4 regions of the Halomonas sp. 11-S5 genome follow, and region 4 is predicted to be linked to each of the others. Evidence: predicted binding sites of a transcription regulator. Region 4 holds the regulator's gene; each other region holds the start of a gene.
What was found. The regulator sigma-54, encoded in region 4, starts transcription at its own class of promoters, with help from an activator protein. The targets are predictions, from matches to a motif close to TGGCACNNNNNTTGCTNT.
Positions count from the first base shown of each region.

Region 1: ytfE (iron-sulfur cluster repair protein YtfE) is a predicted target of sigma-54. The motif match lies at 3,608-3,625, and genes of this name have one in related genera.
Region 2: glnL (nitrogen regulation protein NR(II)) is a predicted target of sigma-54. The motif match lies at 943-960, and genes of this name have one in related genera.
Region 3: urtA (urea ABC transporter substrate-binding protein) is a predicted target of sigma-54. The motif match lies at 1,303-1,320, and genes of this name have one in related genera.

Region 1 covers NZ_JARANW010000004.1:111,567-117,479, reverse strand. The annotation lists gene OP497_RS04860 (carboxymuconolactone decarboxylase family protein) at 1-113, shown strand, start outside; gene OP497_RS04855 (metallophosphoesterase) at 352-987, shown strand; gene OP497_RS04850 (hypothetical protein) at 1,522-1,677, shown strand; gene norR (nitric oxide reductase transcriptional regulator NorR) at 1,984-3,510, opposite strand; gene ytfE (iron-sulfur cluster repair protein YtfE) at 3,664-4,320, shown strand; gene OP497_RS04835 (hemerythrin domain-containing protein) at 4,380-4,997, shown strand; gene OP497_RS04830 (globin) at 5,067-5,495, opposite strand; gene OP497_RS04825 (peptidase U32 family protein) at 5,695-5,913, shown strand, end outside.
Region 2 covers NZ_JARANW010000026.1:219-6,131, forward strand. The annotation lists gene OP497_RS14760 (DUF4124 domain-containing protein) at 1-562, shown strand, start outside; gene glnL (nitrogen regulation protein NR(II)) at 1,044-2,090, shown strand; gene glnG (nitrogen regulation protein NR(I)) at 2,083-3,495, shown strand; gene OP497_RS14775 (hydroxymethylglutaryl-CoA lyase) at 3,694-4,647, shown strand; gene OP497_RS14780 (CoA transferase) at 4,655-5,857, shown strand.
Region 3 covers NZ_JARANW010000012.1:37,410-43,322, forward strand. The annotation lists gene urtA (urea ABC transporter substrate-binding protein) at 1-1,228, opposite strand, end outside; gene OP497_RS10225 (tripartite tricarboxylate transporter permease) at 1,552-3,078, opposite strand; gene OP497_RS10230 (tripartite tricarboxylate transporter TctB family protein) at 3,078-3,530, opposite strand; gene OP497_RS10235 (tripartite tricarboxylate transporter substrate-binding protein) at 3,530-4,516, opposite strand; gene OP497_RS10240 (helix-turn-helix domain-containing protein) at 4,724-5,344, shown strand; gene OP497_RS10245 (response regulator transcription factor) at 5,341-5,913, shown strand, end outside.
Region 4 covers NZ_JARANW010000003.1:179,478-185,390, forward strand. The annotation lists gene pmbA (metalloprotease PmbA) at 1-1,319, shown strand, start outside; gene OP497_RS03870 (HPr family phosphocarrier protein) at 1,325-1,594, opposite strand; gene rapZ (RNase adapter RapZ) at 1,598-2,518, opposite strand; gene OP497_RS03880 (PTS sugar transporter subunit IIA) at 2,573-3,046, opposite strand; gene raiA (ribosome-associated translation inhibitor RaiA) at 3,054-3,362, opposite strand; gene OP497_RS03890 (RNA polymerase factor sigma-54) at 3,522-4,946, opposite strand; gene lptB (LPS export ABC transporter ATP-binding protein) at 5,089-5,814, opposite strand; gene lptA (lipopolysaccharide transport periplasmic protein LptA) at 5,814-5,913, opposite strand, start outside.

The DNA of each region.
Region 1 (5,913 bases), on a different contig from region 4:
GCCGAGCAGGCGCGACAGGCGAACAGATCATGGAAGCGATCTGGGTGGCTGCCGAGATGCGGGCCGGCGCCGCTTTTGCTCATTCAATTAAGGCGCTAGAGCAAATCGAATAGTCAGAGCCTAACAGGACTTTACCGCGGTGCCGAGTTACCGGAAACTCGGAAATGAATGAAGTCCCTTAGCGCTACACCAAACTTTCCACTATTCAATTAAGTGGGAGTAATAAATGAAAATCAGAATATTCTCAGATCTTCATCTCGAACACAAACTGGATACACTCAGCATCCCCGCTAATGAAGGGGACACTATAATTCTTGCTGGCGATATCAGCAGAAATACGCGAGGAATAAAATGGGCATCAAAAAACTTCAAAAAAACCAAATCATTTATATTGCAGGGAACCATGAATATTACAGAACCTGCATGCCCGAAATGCGCGCCGATCTAAAAAAACAGGCAACCGATAATAACATCCACCTTTTGGATAATAATTCAGTCGTTCTAGGAGGGGTACGCTTCTTGGGAACAACGCTTTGGACAGACTTCTCTCTCTATTCTGACGACGAAGGATATGATTTCAACGAAACCATTGAACGAAGCATGAAGGTAATGCCAGACTTCCACATCATCGAGACAGAACCTGGCGTAAAGTTGACTCCATTCTCAAGTCAGGAACTACATACAAAGGCGTATCATTGGTTGAAAAATGAGCTGGACAACGAATTTTCTGGCCCCACTGTGGTAATCAGCCATCATGCCCCCTTGCCAGAATGCATTCCACCGCAATACCGAGGAGACCCGGTGTCACCGGCATTTGCGTCAAACCTTCAGCACCTAATGGGAACTATGGACGTGTGGATACATGGCCATGTCCATGAGCCAACGGACATAGAATGCAATGGCACTCGTGTAATCTCAAACCCTTCTGGATACCCAGATGAGTTTGACCCACCTCATTTCCAACCAAATTTTTTTATAGAACTATAGTTTACAATATCATTCGAGTAATTCAGGAAGTGGGGTGGTCGGTTTGCTCCTCCTCCTACAATATGTAGTGGTCGATTCTTCATTCGATGACACCGCGCCGATCGGACTTACAGGCATACCTGGAGGAATTCACTTTCCCGGTTCAACCGCTACCCCTCGGCCAGCCGTGGCCTCGTCTTTCGTCGGCTGCTCGAACAGACCGTTGTCACCGGGCCCGTGACGGAAGCGCAAGTGATCCATGGCTACGGTAGTTGTCAAGGAATCTGTCGTCTCTAAGGTCATTTAGGCCGTCCGTTTTCCGGTTCGGCGACGGTGACTTGGAGCTCCCGCTCCGGGTTCAGGGAGACGCTGCCGATGGGCGCCCAGTTGCGGGTCTTGCCGCTCCAACGGGCGGGGTTGGCCTCGCGCGCTGCTCGGTTGATGGCGTGGCGCTTGGCCAATACCCTGAATCCGTGAACCCGGCACCCAAAACGCTCCTAACCCGCTGACCTGCATGATAATATAGTCGAATCAGCCCTTCACCCGTAGCGTACCATGCCCAACATCCAGTTCCGCGCCAGTGGTCGTACCCTCACCAGCCATGCCGGCCTCTCGATCATCGGCCAGTGCGTCGAGATGGCCGGTATCGACAGCCTCGACGCTCGCTTCCCCACCTCGCAAGGAGTGCCTGGCTGTCGCAAATGGCGGTGAAAGGGTGGTGAAACAGGCCGTCAACAGGGGGCAAGGAGGCCGATATCGCCCTGGTCAGTCATCACCAGGACCGAGAAAGGGGATGCCGGTGATCAAAAATTGCTCGGGAGGCGAGATAGGGAAGACTTGGGCTTCGGGATCACGGATTCAGGGAATAACTCCAACTTGACGATGCCGGCCGCCGTATCGTGTACATGGGTCCAGTCCAACCTATCGGTAGCCTTGGCAAACTTGATTAATAGTCGTTTTAATAATACATGCTGAAAGTCATTACTCTGGGCTTTTCAAACTGACTCAGAGTGAGACTTACTTCAGTCCCAGCCGCCTGGCCAGCTTGTGCAGGTTGCTGGGGTCCAGCTCCAGGCGTCGAGCCGCCGCCGCCCAGCGGCCGTCGCAGGCGGCCAGAGCCTCGCGGATCGCCTGCCGCTGGGCCCGCTCCACACGCTCGCGCAGGCTGGATACGCCGATCTGGCTGGCGCTTTCTGATGTTTCCAGCACGCTGGCGGCTCCCCCCTCGGGAACAGGCAGGTCGAGCCAGGCCGGTTCCAGGGTGATGATCTCGTCGCGCCGCGCGCCGCGGCTCAGGGCCTTGATCGCCGCACGGCTGATCACATGCTCCAGCTCGCGCACGTTGCCCGGCCAGGCATAGGCCAGCAGCATCTCCTCGGCATCCGGCGAGAGGCGCAGACTGCGCACCCCGAGTCGGGTGCGGTTGATCTCCAGGAAGTGGCCGGCCAGCACCAGCACGTCGCTGCCCCGCTCGCGCAGCGGCGGTATCGCCACCGGATAGACCGACAGGCGGTGGTAGAGGTCGGCGCGAAAGCTGCCCTCGCGCACCGCCTCGGCCAGCTGTCGGTTGGTGGCGGCGATGATGCGCACGTCGACGCGCCGCGGAAGATCCTCGCCCAGGCGCTGTACCTCGCCCTCCTGCAGGGCGCGCAGCAGCTTGGCCTGGACCGGCAGCGACAGCTCACCCACCTCATCGAGCAGCAGGGTGCCGCCGTCGGCGGCCTCGAAGCGCCCGGCCCGCTCGGCGGTGGCGCCGGAGAAGGCCCCCTTCACATGGCCGAACAGCTCGCTCTCGGCCAACGACTCGGGCAGGGCAGCGCAGTTGACCTGCACCAGCGGCGCAGCGTGGCGAGCAGAGCGACGGTGGAGGCGGCGGGCGAAGAGCTCCTTGCCCACCCCGGTCTCGCCGCTGAGCAGCACCGGCAGGTCTACCCCCGCCACCACATCGAGCTCGCGCAGCAGCCGCTGCAGTTCCGCGCTGTGACCGAGGATATCGCGCACCTCGGGCGCCGCCAGCGGCAGGCCGCTCTCCTGCTGGGCCATGCGCAGGGCGCGCAGGTCGCGCTCAAGGCGGCTGACCCGAACTGACGCCTCGACCAGCAGCGCATAGCGCTCCAGGGCAGCCCGGTCTTCGGCATCGAAGGTCCCCGCCTCCAGGGCATCCAGGGTGAGCGCCCCCCAGGGCTCGCCCTCCACATGCAGGCTGATGCCCATGCAGTCGTGGACATGCAGCGGCTGACCGGGCTGCTGCTCCACCAGGCCATCATAGGGGTCGGGCAGGCTGGCATCGGGCGGAAACAGGGTAGTGCGCCGACTGGCGAGAATGGTGGCGAGGCGTGGATGCTGGGCCACCTCGAAGCGCCGTCCCAGCGCTTCACGGACCAGGCCGTCCACGGCCAGCGGCACCAGGGTGCCCTCCTCCAGACGCAGCAGGCAGACGGCGCCGCAGCGAAAGCCCTCGCGCAGGGTCCGCACCAGGCGCTGCAGGCGCACCGCGCTGGGCAGGTCGGCGACCAGGTCCGCCAACAGGGTCTCGTCAAGCATGGTGATATTAACCTTGAAGGGTTCTATCTACCCTAATCGAGCCGGGTACTTTTCACCACTCTGGTCTCGGCGCCCTATAAAACAGGCCGTTGAAAACTGGCACGCCGCTTGCTTCATGTAGGCCGTCACCTACCTGACCAAGGAGCTCCTGCCATGAGCCTGATCGAACAGCCCGTCGGCCGCACCGCCCTGACCCTGCCCGGCGCCACCCGGGTGTTCCGCGACCACAATATCGACTTCTGCTGCGGCGGCCGCATCAGCCTGCGCGAGGCCGCCGAGCGCATCGGCCTGGCGCCAGAGACGCTGGTGAACGCGCTCGAGGCGCTGCCGGCCGGTGAAAGCGACCAGCGCGACTGGCCGTCGGCCAGCAACGACGAGCTGATCGACCATATCCTGACCCGCTACCACGACGTCCATCGCCAGCAGCTGCCCGAACTGGTGCGCATGGCGCGTCGCGTCGAGCAGGTCCACGGCGAGCGTGACACCTGCCCCAACGGACTGGCCGACCTGCTCACCGCGCTCTATCAGGAGATGGAGAGCCACATGCAGAAGGAGGAGCAGATCCTCTTCCCGATGCTTCGCCGGGGCATGGGCGCCCAGGCCCAGGGGCCCATCGCGGTGATGCGCCACGAGCACGACGACCACGGCGAACACCTCGAGCAGCTGGCGGCGCTGACCGACGACATCACCCCGCCCAAGGGCGCCTGCACCACCTGGCGTGCGCTCTACACCGGACTGCGTGAGTTTCGTGACGACCTGATGCAGCACATCCACCTGGAGAACAACCTGCTCTTCGAACGCGCCGGCTGAACCCGGGCGGCGCCCAGCCGCGACGCACCGCCGGGTGGCGGTGCGTCAAGGAGGCCACCATGAAAGCCATCGTTCTCGAACGCCTGCATGCCGACCACCATCGCTACGAGGCACTGCTGTGCATCCTCGACCGCCAGCTGCATATCGCCGCTTGCGAAGAGGTCCCCGACTATCGACTGCTGGCCAATCTATGCCACTACCTGACCCACCAGCCCGAAGAGTGGCACCACCCGGTGGAGGACGCCCTCTTCGCCCGCCTGGCCGGCTGCCATGCACAAAGCGCCGAGCTGCTGGCGGTGCTCAGTGAGGAGCACCGGCGGATCACCCGCGATGGAAACGAGCTCGAGGCGACCTTCCGCCGCCAGGCGGATGACATGCCGGAGGATGAGCTCGACCCCGGCCGGCTCAACCTGGCTCGCGCCTTCAGCGAGCTCTATCACCATCACCTGTACAGCGAGAACCGCCACGTCTATCCGCTCATCGAGCGCTGTGTCCCGGCCGCCGAGCTGGATGAGATGTCGCCCCGTATCCCGCTTTTGATCCCCGCCGAAGGCAGCCCAGCTTTCCAGAGGCTCTACCGGCAGATCGCCGATCACCACACCGGGCTGCGTCTGGGCCACAGTGAGCAGGCCGACTTCTGCCCGCTCTGCGACGCCACGCCGGCGCCCGCCTCTTGACCCGACATGCAACAGGAGCCCCGGCATCGCCCCCATGGACATCCGCCCCTGGGGGCTCTTTGCACTGGGCTAGTCGAAACGGATTCCCCGATCGTAATGGAAGGTCATGAAGACGATGCCCGGCGTCATCACCAGCCGCCAGGCCAGCTCGACGTCGTCATCGAACTGCTCGTCGAAGTCGCGCACCGTGTCGACCAGGGTCTCGAGCCAGAGGTCATAGAGCGCAGGGGGGATATCGAGATGGGCACGATCGTGGCTGACCGCCACCTGCTGCAGGTAGTAGTCGGCATGACTCGACGCGTAGAACGCCAGCAAGTGATAGAAGGCCTTCTTTAGCATGGCCCGCTGGCGCGCCATGTCGGTATGACGAAACTTCTCCTTCACCTCCGGAGAGGCGGCGACAAAGCGCTCATAGAAGGCCGCGAAGAACGCCTGCCCTTCGACTTCCCGGCTCAGGACCCGCACGTAGCTCTCATCGAACAGGCGTTCAATGTCCATGACTCTCCCCGCCTGGTGAGCATGCCTGACTCAAGACTAGGCCAGACGCCTGTGCAAGGCTTCGTCGGGTCTCTCCTTCATCATCCCGGTATGATCTGCATCACGCCCACGTGAATACTCTCTCGCCATGACGCCAGTCAAGGGTCTAACAGGGATAGTCGACTAACATGGTCGGGTTTTCATCGAGAGGAGTCTCGCCATGGAGCTCGTCTGCCCCGCCGGCAACCTGCCCGCCCTGAAGCGCGCCGTGGACGAGGGCGCCGATGCCGTCTACTTCGGCTTCCAGAACACCACCAACGCTCGCCAGTTCGCAGGCCTCAACTTCACCGACAAGCGCGCCCGGGAGGGCATCGACTACGCCCACGCTCGCGGCAAGCGGGTGTTCTGCGCCATCAACACCTACCCGCAGCCGGATGGC
Region 2 (5,913 bases), on a different contig from region 4:
CTCGGTCAGCCTCGCGGCCCAGGCCCAGACCATCTATCGTACCACCGACGCCCAGGGCAACGTGGTGTTCACCGACAACCCGGAGCGCGGCGGCGAGGAGGTCGACCTCAAGCCGCTGACCGTGGTGCCCGGCCGCGACGAGACCCGCGAGGCCGGGGCGCCGGCCGTGGTCGGCGGTAGTGGCAGCGGCAGTGGCGGCGGGACAGCCGCCGGGCCGGGGCAGCCCTTCATGCCCTACGATAGCTTCGGCATCCTCTCGCCCCGCCAGGAGGAGACGCTGCCCACCGGGGCCGCCGGCAACGTCCAGGTGACCCTGGGCATCCAGCCGGACCTGCGCGAGGACCATCGGGTGCGCCTGCTGGTGGACGGCCGGATCAGCCAGACGGCCATGCACACCGATACCTTCGTGCTCAACAACTTGAATCGCGGCGAGCATGTGCTGCAGGCCGAACTGCTGGATGCCAGTGGCGCGGTGCGCCATCGCACGTCGCCGGTGACACTCTACGTGCAGCGGGCCAGCGTCAACCTGCCCCAGAACCCCAACAATCCAGCCAGCAATTAGCTTCCCCTTCGCCGGCCACATCGGCCGCTGTGTCCGGACGGCACCCACAGGCCCTGTCGCGAGCCCCTGCCACGCGACGAGGGGCGCCTCGATGCCTTCGAACATGCCGACCGGGTGAGCGAGGGCAGCGCCTTCGAGCACCTGGAGCGATTGCGCGACGACGCTACCTCACGCCACCCCGATGACGAACGGGAGTGGCCGGCAACCCCGCACCATCGCCACCCACCTCGTGCCTTCCCGTTTCCGGAGGGGCGCTGACCTTCCTGCTCGACGTTCTCCCGCTGCACGACATTGGGCGTTCGGCACTTCCCTGCACTAAAGTGGTGCACAAAGCCGGTGCGCCCCTGCCCCGATACGGCGCCATGCCGTGCGCCATGGAGTGGCGCGCTTCTTGCAAATGTTTTGAAAGACAAGTCTTGAAAGACAAGTCGTGAGAGCGCCTCTCGAGGGAGGCCACCATCGGACCGGGCAGGACCTCTCCATGTACCAACGCTTGATGGAACACCTCACCACGGCGGTGCTGCTGCTCGATGGCGAGCTGCGGCTGCGCTGGATGAATCCGGCCGCCGAGGCGCTGCTGGCGATCAGCCTGAGTCGCCTCAAGGGGTTGCCCCTGCCCTCCCTGGTGGACGGCGGATCGGAGGTCGGCGAGCTGCTGGCCAAGGCGCGCGACGAGTTTCACCCCTTCACCCAGCGCGAGGCGCGCCTGACCCTGGTCACCGGCGAGGTGCTGACCGTCGACTACACCGTCTCGCCGCTCTCCGCCGACGAGCTGCTGTTGGAGGTGGAGCCTCGCGACCGGCTGCTGCGCATCTCTCGGGAGGAGGCGCTGCAGACCCGTCAGGAGACCATCAAGGTGCTCGCCCGGGGGCTGGCCCACGAGGTCAAGAACCCCCTGGGCGGTATCCGCGGCGCGGCCCAGCTGCTGGAGCGCGACCTCGACGACCCCGGCCTTAAGGAGTTCACCCGCATCATCATCGAGGAGGTCGACCGGCTGCGCGACCTGGTCGACTCCATGCTGGGACCCAACCGGATGATTCGCCACGAGCCGCTCAATATCCACAAGGTGCTGGAGCGGGTGCGCTCGCTGCTGATCGTCGAGCAGCCGGGGGTGTGGGTCGAGCGCGACTACGACCCCAGCCTGCCGGACCTCGCCGGGGACGAGTCCCAGCTGATCCAGGCCGTGCTCAACGTGGCGCGCAATGCCGTGGAGGCCATGACCGAGGCCGGCATCGCCGCGCCGCGGCTCACGCTGCGCACCCGCGCTCGCCGCCAGTTCACCCTGGGCGCCGAGCGCCACCGGCTGGTCTGCGAGGTGGCGATCATCGACAACGGGCCGGGCATCCCCGCGTCGCTGCGCGAGACTCTCTTCTATCCCATGGTCTCCGGCCGCGCCGAGGGCAGCGGCCTGGGGCTCTCCATCGCGCAGTCGATCCTGCACCAGCACCATGGGCTGATCGAGTGCGACTCCGAGCCCGGCCATACCCAATTCCGATTGCTGATTCCGCTGGAGAAGCGCCATGACTGATGTCGCACGCGTGGTGGTCATCGACGACGATCGCGCCATTCGCTGGGTGCTGGAGCGTGCCCTGGCCCAGCCCGACCTCGAGGTCGAGACCGTCGATCGGGCCGATCGTGCCCTGGAGCGCCTGCTCGAGGCGCCGCCGGACGTGCTGGTCACCGATATCCGCATGCCGGGCATCGACGGTCTGGACCTGATGGCCAAGGTGCGCGAGGTCCATCCGGAGCTGCCGGTGATCGTGATGACGGCGCATTCCGACCTCGACAGCGCTGTGGCCTCCTATCAAGGCGGCGCCTTCGAGTACCTGCCCAAGCCCTTCGACGTGGACGAGGCCCTGGCCCTGGTGCGACGGGCCGTGGCCCATGCCCGCGAGCGGCGTCGTCCGGTCAGCGTGCCCGAGGGGCTGGATGCCGAGATCATCGGCGAGGCCCCGGCCATGCAGGAGGTGTTCCGCGCCATCGGCCGACTGTCGCACTCGCACATCACCGTGCTGATCAACGGCGAGTCGGGGACCGGCAAGGAGCGGGTGGCCCGGGCACTGCACCAGCACAGCCCGCGGGCTGGCAAGCCGTTCATCGCCCTGAACATGGCGGCGATCCCCAAGGACCTGATCGAGTCGGAGCTGTTCGGCCACGAGAAGGGCGCCTTCACTGGCGCGACCGCCCAGCGCCAGGGACGCTTCGAGCAGGCCGACGGTGGGACCCTGTTCCTCGACGAGATCGGCGACATGCCCGCCGAGACCCAGACCCGCCTGCTGCGGGTGCTGGCCGACGGCGAGTTCTACCGGGTGGGAGGGCACACCTCGGTGAAGGTGGACGTGAGGATCATCGCCGCCACCCACCAGAACCTGGAGACCCTGGTGGAAGACGGGCGCTTCCGCGAGGACCTCTTCCACCGCCTCAACGTGATCCGCGTGCATCTGCCGAAGCTGGCCGAGCGTCGCGAGGACATCCCGCGGCTGGCGCGCCACTTCCTGGCCGAGGCGGCCAAGGAGCTCACCACCGACGTCAAGGTGCTGACCCCCGAGGCCGAGACTCACTTCACCCGGCTGCCCTGGCCGGGCAACGTCCGCCAGCTGGAGAATACCTGCCGCTGGCTGACGGTGATGGCCTCCGGTCGCGAGGTCCTCGTCGAGGACCTGCCGCAGGAGCTGCGTGAGCCCGGCGCCACCGAGGGCAACGCCGGCGACTGGCGCACCGCCATCCGCGACTGGGCCGACCGGGCCCTGGCCGCGGGCCACACCCACCTGCTCGAGGAGGCGGTGCCGGACGTCGAGCGCATCCTGATCGAGACGGCGCTCAAGCACACCGGGGGACGCAAGGGCGAGGCCGCCGAGCTGCTGGGCTGGGGGCGCAACACGCTCACCCGCAAGCTCAAGACGCTGCTGCCGGCGCTGGCGGAGGGGGAGTAGCCTTGGGCCGCCAAGCCGCCAAGCCGCCAAGCCGCCAAGCCGCCAAGCCGCCAAGCCGCCAAGCCGCCAAGCCGCCAAGCCGCCGCGGGCGGTGGGGGAGTGACCCGCGTCGGCCTAGGACGAAAGGCGCATTGTTGAGTGTGACGCCGCTGCCGTAGCGTCGATGCATAAGCAACCTACCATTCAATAGGACGCCTCATGTCTGCCGCACCAGAAGCGCTTCCGACGCGTGTCCAGGTCACCGAGGTAGGCCTGCGCGACGGCCTGCAGAACGAGCGCGTGGTTCTCACCACCGAGCAGAAGCTGGCGCTGGCCCGCGCGCTGATCGCGGCCGGGGTGCGTGAGTTCGAGGTCACTTCCTTCGTCAGCCCGCGGGCGGTGCCGGCACTGGCCGATGCGGCGGAGTTGGTGGCGGCGCTGCGAGAGACTTCCGGCCTGCACCTTTCGGCTCTGGTGCCCAACCTGCGTGGTGCCGAGCGCGCCCTGGAGGCGGGCGTGGACTCGGTGGTGCTGTTCGTCTCCGCCTCGGAGAGCCACAACGCCAAGAACGTGAATCGCCGCGTCGAGGAGTCCCTGGCGGGCTTCGAACAGGTGGCGCGCCTGCTTGAGGGCACTGGAGTCGCGCTGCGTGGGGCCATCGCCACCGCTTTCGGCTGCCCCTTCGAGGGCAATGTTCCGGTACGGGCGGTCACCGACATTGCCCGCCGCTTCGCCGATCTGGGGGCCTCCCGCTTGTCGCTGGGCGATACCACCGGCATGGCCACGCCGCCGCTGGTCGCCGAGCGCGTCCACCATCTGCGCACGGCGGTATCCGGCCTGCCGCTGACCCTGCACTTCCACAACACCCGCGGTATCGGCCTGGCCAACGTCATGCAGGGGCTGGCGCTGGGCGTGGACCGCTACGAGAGCTCCATCGGTGGCCTGGGTGGTTGTCCCTTCGCGCCGGGTGCTTCAGGCAATATCGCCAGCGAGGACCTGGCCTACCTGCTCGAGGAGATGGGCATCGACACCGGCCTCGAGCTCGGGGGGCTGATCCACGCGGCAAGGTTGGCCAGCGAGATGATGGGGCGCCCCTTGCCGGCCCAGGTCTCCAAGGCCGGGCCGCGCCTGGCGCTGAGCGCATGCGATGCCGTGCCCACGGCGCAGGGGTGATAGGTACATGACATCCTTCGCTTCCCAGGCATCGGGCTCCTTGACCGGCATTCGCGTTATCGACCTGACGCGAGTCATTTCCGGCCCCTTCTGTACCCAGATCCTCGGCGATCATGGCGCCGACGTGATCAAGGTCGAGCCTCCAGGCAAGGGCGACGTCGTGCGCAGCCAGGGCAACATGGTCAACGGCGAGAGCTGGTATTTTGCGCAGTTCAATCGCAACAAGCGCTCGCTTACCCTCGACCTGCGCAGCGCCGAGGGTAAGCAGATTCTCTATCGCCTGCTGGAAGATGCCGACGTCTTGGTGGAGAACTTTCGCCCCGGCGTGCTCGCCAAGATGGCCCTCGACGACGACACCTTGCGTGAGCGCTTTCCGCACCTGGTGGTGGGGCGCATCAACGGCTTCGGCTCCAGCGGCCCCTATCGCGACCGTCCCGCCTACGACTTCGTCGCCCAAGCCATGAGCGGCTTCATGGGCGTGAATGGCCCGGCCGACGGCGAGCCGATGCGGGCCGCCCCGCCCATCAGCGACATGGTGGCCAGCCAGAACCTGGCATTCGGCATCTGTGCCGCCCTGGTCCGCCGCGAGCGCAGTGGCCAAGGGGACATCGTCGAGACGGCCCTGACCAACGGCCTGATCGCCATGATGGGATACCTGGCCGCGGAGTTCTTCGCCACTGACCGAGTCCCGGCGCGCACCGGCAACGACCATCCCATGCTCTATCCGTATGGCCTGTTCAGGGCCAGCGACGGTGAGGTAGCCATCGCACCCAGCAACGACACCATGGTGGAGCGCTTTCTCGGCGCCTTGGACATGCTGCACCTACTCGATGAAGCGCGCTTCGCGGATAACCGCCAACGCATGGCCAATCGCGATGCGCTGCGTGAGATCCTCAACGACGTCACCGAAACGCGCCTGGTGGATGAGTGGATCGAGCACTTCAACCGGGCGGGGGTCCCGTGCGGGCGGGTGCACGACCTGCGTGAAACGTTTGCCGACCCGCAGGTGCAGGCCCAAGAGATGTGTCTGTCGCTGGATCAGGCCTCCGGCCGAGTTCCCGTTACCGGCTTTCCGGTCAAGATGCGTGAGGCTCCCGCCACCTTGTATCACCCAGTGCCGCGACTCGGCGAGCACACCCGCGAGATCCTGGCAGAGCTCGGCCTTGATGAAGATGAGTTGAAGGCCCTGGAGGCACAGGGCGTCATTTGAACCTACGCTGCAGAGGGTCCCGGGCCCGGCGGGGCGCGTGGCCATAACAACAGTCG
Region 3 (5,913 bases), on a different contig from region 4:
CGCTGATCAGGTCCCTGGAGCCCTCCAGATAGTCGGACCAGGCATCGCCGGCCACCGTCGACGGGGTCTCCCAGACGATGGAGAACTGGCCGTTGTCCTGGATCTCGCCGATCAGCACCGGCTTGGTGATGTGGTGGTTGGGCATCATGGCCGCATAGCCGCCGGAGAGATTGGGCACGCTGACCCCGATGATCGCGTCCTTGACCGCGTCGACCTCGGTGGTACCGGCCTTGCGCACGGCCTCGGCCCACATGTTGAAGCCGATGTAGTGGGCTTCCATGGGATCGTTGGTCACCGCCATCTCGTCGCCGGTGTATTCGATCCAGGCGTCGATGAAGTCGTAGTTGGCATCGGTGTCGACGCTCATGAAGTAGTTCCAGGCCGCCAGATGCCCGACCAGCGGCGCCGTATCGATGCCGGTGAGCTCCTGCTCGCCCACCGAGAAGGCGACGACGGGAATATCGGCAGCGTCGATGCCCTGGTTGCCGAGCTCGCGGTAGAAGGGCACGTTGGCGTCGCCATTGATCGTCGAGACCACGGCGGTCTTCTTGCCCTCGCTGCCGAAGGCCTTGATCTCGGAGACGATGTTCTGCCAGTCGGAGTGACCGAAGGGCGTGTAGTTGACCATGATGTCGTCGTCGGCCACCCCGTGCCCCTTGAGATAGGCCTCGAGAATCTTGTTGGTGGTACGCGGATAGACGTAGTCGGTACCGGCCAGCACCCAGCGTTCCACGCCGACGCTGTTCATCAGGTAGTTCACCGCAGGGATTGCCTGCTGGTTGGGCGCCGCCCCGGTGTAGAAGACGTTCTCGGAGGACTCCTCGCCCTCGTACTGCACCGGATAGAAGAGCAGGCCGTTGAGCTCCTCGACCACCGGCAGCACCGACTTGCGCGACACCGAGGTCCAGTTGCCGAAGATCACGTCGACCTCCTGCTGGGCCAGCAACTCGCGCGCTTTCTCGGCGAACAGCGGCCAGTCCGAGGCCGGGTCTACCACCACGGCTTCCAGATCACGCCCGAGCAGGCCGCCCTGGGCGTTCTGCTGCTCGATCAGCATCTCGACGGTGTCCTTGAGCACCGTCTCGCTGATCGCCATGGTGCCGGAGAGCGAGTGCAGGATGCCCACCTTGATGGGGTCTTGCTGGGCCAGGGCGGGCGTGGCGACAACCGCGCTCAACAGCGAAACGGCCAGCCAGCGGGGAGTACGATGAACGTTTGACGGGATCATGGGATCTCCTTGCGATCGATGTTGTGGTCGATGAGTCCAGCGAGGAAGGCCATCGCAAGATGCCTCTCACTGCTGTCGCAAGGGATGTGCCATATCGGCAAAATGTCCGATTATTTCTTTCTATTCAGTCAATTGGACACTGGGTCCCGGAAGGGAGAATGCACCAGAAGGCAACATCCTGGTGCAAGGAGGAAACCGCCCTGCCCCAGGATCGTCTTCGCCTCTGGTGCAGTGCACCGTCGTGACGCAGGGCGGCCGAAACAGAAAACGGGGGCGCCGGCTCGGCCGACGCCCCCGCTGGGCAGTAGCGATGGTCGCGAGGCTCAGTCGCCCTCCGGACCACCCGTGCCGGTGGTGACCCGCATCCGACGGCGCAGGATCGGGCCGACGATATAGGGCAGGATCAGCCCCATTCCGGCGAACACCCACAGGCCGATGGCCAGGCCGCTGTCCCACAGCACCATCCAGTTACCATCGCCGATGTCCATGGCATGGCGCAGGTTCTTCTCCATCTCCGGCCCCAGCAGCAGGCCGAGAATCACCGGCACCAGCGGGATCTCCAGCTTGCGGAACAGATACCCGGCGACGCCGAAGGCCACCATGAAGTACAGATCGAAGGTGGTGTTGCTGATCGAGTAGATGCCCACGAAGGCGATCATGGTCACCACCGGCAGCAGGTACATCGGCGGCACCGAGAGCAGCTTGACGAAGATGCCCACCAGCGGGATGTTGAGCACCAGCAGCAGGAAGTTGCCGATCAGCAGCGCGGCAATCACGCCCCATACCACGTCGGCGTGTTGGGTGAACATCAAGGGCCCCGGGGTGATGTTCAGCGAGATCAGCAGCGCCAGCAGCACCGCGGTGGTGCCGCTGCCCGGCACGCCCAGCGTCAGCATGGGCACCAGGGCCCCGCTGGAGGCGCCGTTGTTGCCGGCCTCGGGAGCGGCCACGCCGCGCGGGTCGCCCTTTCCGAAATAGCCCTTCTTGCCCACGATCTTCTTTTCCAGGGTGTAGCCGATGAAGCTGCCCAGCGAAGCCCCGGCGCCGGGCAGCACGCCGGCGATGAAGCCCAGCACCCCGCCACGCAGGCTCGACGGCAGGATGTTGCGGATGTCGGACCAGGAAAGCGTGAGTTTGTTGACCATCATCTTCGCCTTGCCGCCGCCGGCCTTCTCCTCGATGAAGAACAGCAGCTCGGAGATGGCGAAGAGGCCGACGATGGCGATGATGAAGTCGATGCCCTCGTAGAGCTCGAGCACGCCGAAGGTGTAGCGCTGCACCCCGGTGTTGTCGATGCCCACGGTGGCGATCATCAGGCCAATGGCGGCCGCCACCACCGTCTTCATGGGGTTCTTGCCGGTGATGCCGCCGAGGGTGGCGAAGGCCAGCAGGAAGAGTGCGAAGTACTCGGCGGGGCCGAAGGTCAAGGCGAAGTCCGCCAGCAGCGGCGCCAGCAGGATCAGCCCGATGGTGGCCACCAGGCTGCCGATGAAGGAGGCCACGGCGGAGATCGCGAGCGCCTCGGCCGCCTTGCCCTGCTGGGCCATGGGGTAGCCATCCAGGCAGGTCATCATCGCCGGCTCGTCGCCGGGAATATTGAGCAGGATCGACGAGATCCGCCCGCCGTACATCGCGCCGGCATAGACCGCGGTGAGCATGATCATCGCGGTCTCGGCAGGCAGCCCCAGGGTGAAGGCCAACGGAATCAGGATCGCCACGCCGTTGGCCGGCCCAAGGCCCGGCAGCGCACCGATCAGGGTACCCAGGAAGGCGCCCAACAGCGCGAACATCAGATTCTGTGGCGCCAGCGCTACACCGAAACCGTCGATCAAAAAACCTAGGGTCTCCATCAGCTCACCTCCAGAAACGAGAGCAGACCCAGCGGCAAGGCCAGATCAAGGGCGAAGTTGAACACCAGGAACACCACCACGCCCGATACCGCACCGGTCAGATAGGCCCGCACCGGCGCCGACCCCATGCGCCAGCACAGGGTGCCGACCGCCAGGGTGGTGCTGAGGATGAACCCCAGCGGCTGGAGCAGCGCCGCATAGAGCACCAGGATCACCACGGCGACGACCAGCTCGACGCCGGTGCGGCTCCAGGGCCAGGCGTTGTCGGGATCGGGGCGCACGATCATGTAGAGACTGGAAAGTCCCAGCACCACCGACAACAGCAACGGGAAGGTCTCGGGCCCCACGGCTTCGCTGCCGCCGAAGGGCGCCGGAAGCTGAGTGGCGCCCCAGCCGTACGCGACGGCCAGGACGATCATCAGGATGCCAAAGGTACGGTCGTTGTAGGTCATTACTGGATCAGCCCGATATCCTTGGAGAGCTGCTCGATGTCGGCGATCTGGTCCTGGACGAAGGACTCGAACTCGCCAGCGGTCATGTGAAAGGGCATCAGGCCGTTGCTGGTCATCTGCTCCTTCCACTCGTCACTCGCATAGACGCTATCCATGGCATCGATCCAGTACTGCTTGGCCTCATCGGAGATATCGGCCGGCATGTAGAAACCGCGCCAGTTGGGGCCCAGTGCCTCGATGCCCTGCTCCATGGCCGTCGGGATGTGATTGAAATCCCCCGGCAGGCGCTCTTCCGCCAGCACCGCGAGCACGCGCAGGTCGCCGGACTCCATGAAGCCCTGGGCCTCGGAAATATCACCGGTAAAGGCATCGACATGGCCACCGACGACCTGGGTCATGGCCTCGCCGCCGTTGTTGTAGGACAGATAAGGGATGCGCGGCAGCTCATCGACACCCGCGGCGTCGGCGGTGATCAGCACCTTGAGGTGGTCCCAGCCCCCCTTGGCGCTGCCCCCGGCGAACTTGACGCTGCGCGGATCCTCGTCGATGGCTTGCATCAGCTCGTTCAGGTCGTCGTACTCGGAATCGGCCGACACGGCGATCACGCCGTAGTCGGCCCCCAGGGCCCCGATCCAGTTGACCATGTCGGCGGTCATCCCCGGAAACTGGCCCTGGGCTAGGCGGGTGGTGGTCGCCGTGGAAGCGGCCACCAGCAGCTGCTCGTCGCCGGCGCGCTTGCTGACCACGTGGGCGTAAGCGACGCCGCCGCCGGCGCCGGCCATGTTGAGGGTCTGGACGTTACCCGGCACCAGGTCGAGCTCCTGGAGCACGTTGCCGACGCTGCGGCAGGTGAAGTCCCAGCCGCCACCCGGGTCGGAGGGGGCGATACATTCCACCTTGCCCTTGGGCTCGAAGGCAAAGGCCGAAGCGGCGGTAGTCGCGAGCACGGCGACGGCAACCAGCTGGACGGGGCGCTTGAGAGTCATGGCGGCATTTCTCCTGATGTCATGCTTGTGTGATTGTTGACTTGCGGAACCTGTCGGCCTTCCTTACAATTCTGTAAGGCAGAACATCATTCCTCAGGATGGAAAGTTAGGCCCGGCGACGAGGGGCGTCAACGCCCGAGGTCGCGATTACGACCAAAGTTCAACGCACCGCTGGTTCAATACAACACAAGGAGGCGCGCCCCTTCGATGGCACAGGACCGCGTCGAAGCCGTGGAGCGAGCACTGACGGTGCTCGAGGCATTCGACTCCCCCCAAGAGCACTTCACCCTGGCCGAGCTGGCCCAGGCCACCGGCTATTACAAGAGCACCCTGCTGCGGCTGCTGGGCTCGCTGACCCGCTTCGACTATGTGCAGCGCGACGAGCAAGGCCGCTGGCACCTCGGCCATGCCCCGGTACGCCTGGCACGCCGCCACCTCCCCGGCCGACACCTGGCGACCCGGATCCAGCCCCTGCTCGTCCGCCTGGCGGCCGATAGCGGCGAAACCGCCGCCCTGCTCGAGGTGGAGGACGTCATGGTGGAGGACGGCATGGTGGAGTGCCGCCTCGTCACCCTGCCCGACACCGCCCTGCGTCATGACCTGCGCCCGGGGGACCGCTGGGCTGCGGCAGCGGCGGATGACCCTCGCCCGCTGCTGCCCGGCGGCGTGATGGTGTGCCAGCCACTCCCCGGGGATGCCATCGAGCCGCCGATGTGGCTCGCCCTGTCGGGCCCCGCCGGACGCCTGGACCCGCAGCAGGCGCATCGCCTCCTGGCCGATGCCGTGGCGACGCTCGCGGCCGGCCCGACCCGGGAGGCAGGCCCATGACCCTGCTGCTGGTGGAGGATGACGCCCTGCTGGCCGAGACCCTGGTCGACACCCTCGGCCTCGAGGGCCACGACGTCTGCCACCTCGCCGACGGCGACGCGGCGCGGGCACGCCTCTCGGTGCCGGGGCATGGTGCCGCGCTGGTGCTGCTCGACCTCAATCTGCCGGGATGCAGCGGCCTGGCGGTCCTCGAGGCACTGCGCCGTCACGACCGGGACACCCCGGTGCTGATCCTGACCGCCCGGGGCGCCGTGGAGGATCGCGTGCGGGGCCTCGACCTGGGCGCGGACGACTACCTGGCCAAGCCCTTCGCCCTGGATGAACTCGAGGCCAGGGTTCGCGCCCTGCTGCGGCGCCGCAGTGCTGATCCGCAGCTCAGGGTCGGCGCCCTCAAGCTCGACACCCGGCACCAGCGTTTCACGCTCGAGGATGCGCCGCTCGCCCTTCCGCCCCGGGAACAACGCCTGCTGGCCTGCCTGATGCGCCATGCCGGCGAGCCGGTGGACAAGGCCCGGCTCGCCGAGGAGGCCTTTCAGGGCGATCCCATGGGCGATAACGCCATCGAGGTC
Region 4 (5,913 bases):
CCGCGCAGCAGACCCTGCTGGAGAGTCGCGCCCGGACGGCCCTGGACCTGGCCCGTCGGCTGGGGGCCGATGCCTGCGAGGTGGGGGCCAGCGTCGACCAGGGCGTCGGCGTCAGTGTCCGCGAGGGCGAGGTGGAGACGGTCGAGCTGTCGCGGGACCAGGGGATCGCCGTGACCGTCTATGTGGGGCAGCGCAAGGGCAGTGCCTCCTCCAGCGACGCCGGCGAGGCCTCGGTGCGTGCCGTGGTCGAGAAGGCCCTGGCCATCGCCCGTCACACCGGCGAGGATCCGGCCTCGGGCCTGGCCGAGGCGCGACGGATGGCCAGCGAGCTGCCGGACCTCGATGTCCACCATCCGTGGCCGCTGTCCATCGATGCGGCCACCGATCTGGCCCTGCGCTGCGAGTCGGCCGGCCGCGGCATGGCGGGCATCAAGAGCTCCGACGGGGCCAGCCTCTCCAGCGGCGAGGGAGTGCGCGTCTATGCCAACAGTCACGGCTTTCTGGGCAGCCAGCGCGGCAGCCGCCATTCGCTCTCCTGCATGCTGATTGCCGAGGACGAGAACGGCATGCAGCGCGACTATGACTACACCAGCGCCCGGGACCCACGCGATCTGGCCGCCGCCGACGCGGTGGGCGAGAGTGCTGCTCACCGCACGCTGCGACGCCTGGGTGCCCGTCGGCCGGTCACCGGGCGGATGCCGGTGCTCTTCGACCCGACCCTCGCCAGTGGCCTGATCGGCCACCTGATGGGGGCGATCGCCGGAGGCGCCCTCTATCGCCAGGCCTCCTTCCTGTGCGATCGGCTCGATACTCCGCTCTTTCCCGAGTGGTTCAGCCTCGGTGAGCGGCCCATGGAAGTCGGCGCCATGGCGAGCTCGCCGTTCGACGGCGACGGCGTGCAGACCCGCGACAATGTCTTCGTGCGCGACGGCCGCCTGGCCAGCTACATGCTCTCGGCCTACAGTGCCCGGCGGCTGGGCCTGGAGACGACCGGCAATGCCGGGGGGGCGCGCAACCTGCGCATCACCGCACCGCTGGAGAGCCGCGAGGCGCTGCTCGCCCGCATGGGCCGCGGCGTGTTGGTCACCGAGCTGATGGGGCAGGGGGTCAATGGCGTGACCGGCGACTACTCCCGTGGCGCCGCCGGTTTCTGGGTCGAGGACGGCGAGATCCAGCATCCGGTGGAGGAGTTCACCATCGCCGGCAACCTGGAGACGATGTTCCAGGGCCTGGTCGGCGTCGGCGACGATATCGATACTCGCGGCAGCATCCATACCGGCAGCTGGCTGGTCGACGAGATGATGGTGGCGGGTGGCTGACGCCGTCAGCCGTCCTCCTCGAAGCGGGCCTCGAAGAGTCGGGTGATCGCCTCGAGGGCCGCCTCGGCGTCCTGCCCTTCGGTGCAGACCTCGAGCTCGGTGCCGTAGGGGGCGGCGAGTATCAGCAGCGACATGATGTTGTCGGCATCGGCCTGTTGGCTACCGCGGCATACGGTGACCCGGGCGGCGAAGGGCTGGCAGCATTGCACCAGCTTGGTGGCGGCGCGGGCATGCAAGCCGCGCCGGTTGGTCAGGGTCAGCTTGCGACTCGGCACGCGTCAGGTTCCTTCCTGCTCTTGTTTATCCCCGGCCACGTCCTGGTCGGCGGGGAGGGTGATTTGCACCCTTAGTTCACGATGGCGCAGCCGCACTCCGGCATGCCGGCTCGCCAGCTGATCGGCGAGGCGTTCGGCCAGGTAGACCGAGCGGTGCTGGCCGCCGGTGCAGCCGATGGCCACGGTGAGGTAGCTGCGCTGGCTGGCCTGGTAGTGCGGCAGCCAGCGCTCCACCCAGGCGAGGATGTCGTCGAGCATCTCGCCGACGATCGGGTAGCCGTCGAGGAAGGCGATGATGCTAGGGTCGCGCCCGGTGGCATCACGCAGCGCCGGATCCCAGTAGGGGTTGGGCAGGCAGCGGGCATCGAAGACGATGTCCGCATCGAGCGGCACGCCGCGCTTGAAGCCGAAGGACTCCACGGTCAGGGTCATCCGCTCGGCGCGGTGGCCGGCGACCTGGTCGGTGATGCGCCCCCGGAGATCGTGCACCGAGAGGCGCGTGGTGTCGATCACCAGGTCGGCGAGGTCGCGGATCTCGGAGAGGGAGTGCTCCTCGGTATCGATCGCCTCGGCAAGGGTCATGTCGCTGCCGCGGGTCAGGGGGTGTCGGCGGCGGGTCTGGGAGTAGCGTTCGAGGAGCACACGCACGTCGGTGGTCAGATAGACCACTTGGCAGTCGACCCGGCGGCCCCGCAGCTCCTCGAGCAGCTCGGGAAAGCGCTCCAGGGCCGCGGGCAGATTGCGGGCATCGATGCTGACGGCGATCGAGGAGCGCAGCGAGCGGTCATCCTGCAGTTCATCGACGAGCGGACCGAGCAGCATGGCCGGCAGGTTGTCGATGGCGTAGTAGCCCAGGTCTTCCAACGCCTGCAGCGCGATCGACTTGCCGGAGCCTGACCGGCCACTGATGATCACAAGCTGCATGCGGGTCTCCTGGTCGTGGGTATGGCCGGGCAGAGGCCCCCTAGGCGGGAGGGCTCAGCCGGCCGAGGCCTGTCGTCGGATCGCCTCTGTGAGGCGTTCATGGAGTTCGCGCTGGCTGGTGCTGTGACGCAGCCCGGCCCGGGTGTCGGCATCGTTCATCACGCTGGCGACTTGGCCGAGCAGGGCCAGGTGGGCCTCGTCGGCTTCCTCGGGCACCAGCAGCACGAACACCAGGTCGACCGGCTCACCGTCGATGGCGTCGAAGTCCACCGGTTCGGCCAGCTTGAGGAAGCCGGCGATGGGGGCCTTGCAGTGGGGGTTACGGGCATGGGGAATGGCGACCCCGTGGCCGATACCGGTACTCCCCAGCCGCTCGCGCCCGATCAGCCGGCTGAAGACCTCCTGGCTGTCGAGACTGGGCGTGTTCTGGGCGATGAAGGTGCTGAAGAACTCCAGCACGCGTTTCTTGCTCCCTCCAGGCACATCGAAGAGGGTGCGCTCCGGGGGCAGGATGGCGTCCAGTGTCATGACGGAATCAGCGGGCACCGGCGCCCTGGGCGCGGGCCTGGGCCTTTTCCTTGTGCTTGACCAGTTGGCGATCGATCTTGTCGGCCAGCGCATCGATGGCCGCGTACATGTCGTTGTCCATGGCTTCGGCATGCAGTTCGGCACCGGCAGCATGCAGGGTACAGGCCGCCTGCTGGCGCTCCTTCTCCACGGAGAGGGTGACCTGCACGTTGGTGATATTGTCGTAGTGGCGCTCCACGCGGGTGAGCTTTTCTTGCACATAGTCACGCAGGGCGTCGGTCAGTTCCACATGATGGCCGGTGATGTTGACTTGCATGACACGCTCCTTGCTCTTTCGGGTTATGGGTCGATTGTAACCCTTTTTGCTGTTCTGCATAGCCCCTCGACCGAGGGGATTCGAAAGGCGCATGACCGGCGTCATTTCAACCGCTTGCGGCCACGCGAGAGGAGGAAGTCCGGGGCCTGCGGGAGCGCCTCAACGCAGCCGCTTGCGTTCGCTGGAGGAGGGGATGCCCATCGCTTCGCGGTACTTCGCGATCGTGCGCCGCGCGACGCTGATGCCGGCTTCGTCGAGCAGAGTGACCAGCTTGCTGTCGGAGAGGGGTTTGCGAGGCGGCTCGTCCTGGATCAGCTTGCGCAGGCGCGCGCGGATGGCGGTGCTGGAGTGGGCATCGCCCTCGCTGCCGCTGCCCCCCACCTGGCTGGAAAAGAAGTACTTGAGCTCGAACATTCCGCGCGGGGTGTGGATGAACTTCTGGGTGGTGACCCGCGAGATAGTCGATTCGTGCATCTCCACGACCTGGGCGATGTCGGCCAGGATCAGCGGCTTCATCGACTCCTCGCCGCGCTCCAGGAAGTCGAGCTGGCGCACCATGATCTCGCGGCCCACGCGCAGCAGGGTGTCGTTGCGGCTGGAGAGGCTCTTCATCAGCCAGCGCGCCTCCTGCAGGTGGTCCTTGAGGAACTGGTTGTCCTCGCTCTTGTCGGCCCGTCGGATCAACGCGGCATAGTCGGGCTGGATGCGCAGCCGCGGCATGGCCTCCGGGTTGAGTTCCACCTGCCAGCCATCGCGGGTGTGGCGGGCGATGAGGTCGGGGATGACATAGGCGCCATCGCTATCGGAGAAGGCGCTGCCGGGGCGCGGGTCCAGGGAGCGCACCCGCTTGATCACCGTGTTCAGGGCGTCGTCGTCGAGGCCGAGCCGGCGCTTGAGCAGGCGGCGATCGTCGCCGGCGAGCGCCTCTAGGAACTGGCGGATCAGGCGGCGGGCCTGCGGCAGCAGCGGGGTGGTGTCGGGCAGGGCAGCCAGCTGCAGCATCAGGCACTCGCGCAGGTCGCGGGCGAAGACCCCCGTGGGCTCGAACTGCTGCAGGCGCAGCAGCACCTGCTCGACTTCGCGGGTCTTGAGGCCGTCGAGGCCCTGGGCCCTGAGGCCGTCACGGATATCCTCCAGGGGCTGGGTCAGGTAGCCGTCGCCGTTGACGCCGTCGATCAGGCTTTCGGCGATGTGCAGCTGGCGTGCGTCCAGGTCGGTCATGGCCAGCTGCCAGGCCAGGTGGCCCTGGAGGCTCTGGCCCGATGCCTGGCGCTCGAAGTCCGGGCCCTCGCCACTGCCGCCGGTGGGCGCGGTGCCGAGGTCCTGGTAGGTGTCGGACCAGTCGCTGTCGGTGCTGAGTTCGTCGGGGATCTCGCTGGCCCACTCCTCGTCGGTCGCCTCGCTCACCGCCTGCTCGCCGAAGTCATCCTCGACCTCGAGCATCGGGTTGGATTCCAGCGCCTGCTGGATCTCCTGGCGCAGGTCCAGGGTCGAGAGCTGCAGCAGCGCGATGGCCTGCTGCAGCTGGGGGGTCATGGTCAGCTGGGTACCGACACGCAGTTGCAGGGACGCCTTCATGGCCATGAGACGAGTGCCCTCGACTTGCCGAAAACCCCAACCCTAGCCGCTGGTCGGGGGGCTTGCAAGCGCAAAAAATGCAACAATCGTGCCATGCGCAATCTTCATGCCGTCGCGGAATAACGACAGATATATCAGGTGACTGTGGTCAGAGACGGAAGTCCTCGCCCAGGTAGACCTCGCGGACCCGCTGGTCGGCGAGGATCGTTTCAGGATCTCCATTGGCGATGATGCGCCCGTCACCGACGATGTAGGCGGTATCGCAGATGTCCAGGGTATCGCGGACGTTGTGGTCAGTGATCAGCACCCCGATGCCGCGGGCCTTGAGCTGGCGGATGATGCCCTTGATCTCGCCCACCGAGATGGGATCGACCCCGGCGAAGGGTTCGTCGAGCAGGATGAAGGCGGGCTCCGTCGCCAGCGCACGGGCGATCTCGACCCGGCGGCGTTCGCCCCCGGAAAGGCTCATGCCGAGGTTGTCGCGGATATGCGTCACGTGGAAGTCCTCGAGCAGCTGCTCGAGATGGTCCCTGCGAGCGGCGCGGTCGAGCTCCTTGCGGGTCTCGAGGATCGCCATGATGTTGTCGGCGACCGACAGCTTGCGAAAGATCGAGGCCTCCTGGGGCAGGTAGCCGATGCCGGCCCGTGCCCGCTCGTGCATGGCCGCCGTGGAGAGGTCGAGGTCGTCGATACGGACTTCCCCGGCGTCGGCCCGCACCAGTCCGACGATCATGTAGAACGAGGTGGTCTTGCCGGCCCCGTTGGGGCCGAGCAGCCCGACGATCCGGCCCTGCTCGATGGAAAGGCTGATGTCCTGCACCACCCGGCGTCGCTTGTAGCTCTTGGCCAGATGGAGGGCGCTCAGGGTCTTCATCACTGGCCGTCCTGCTGCTCGGGTTCCAGGGTCATGCGTACGCGCTGGCGTTCATTAACGCCCTCGGCCTCGGCGCGCGCCTGGACCACGCGACGGTCG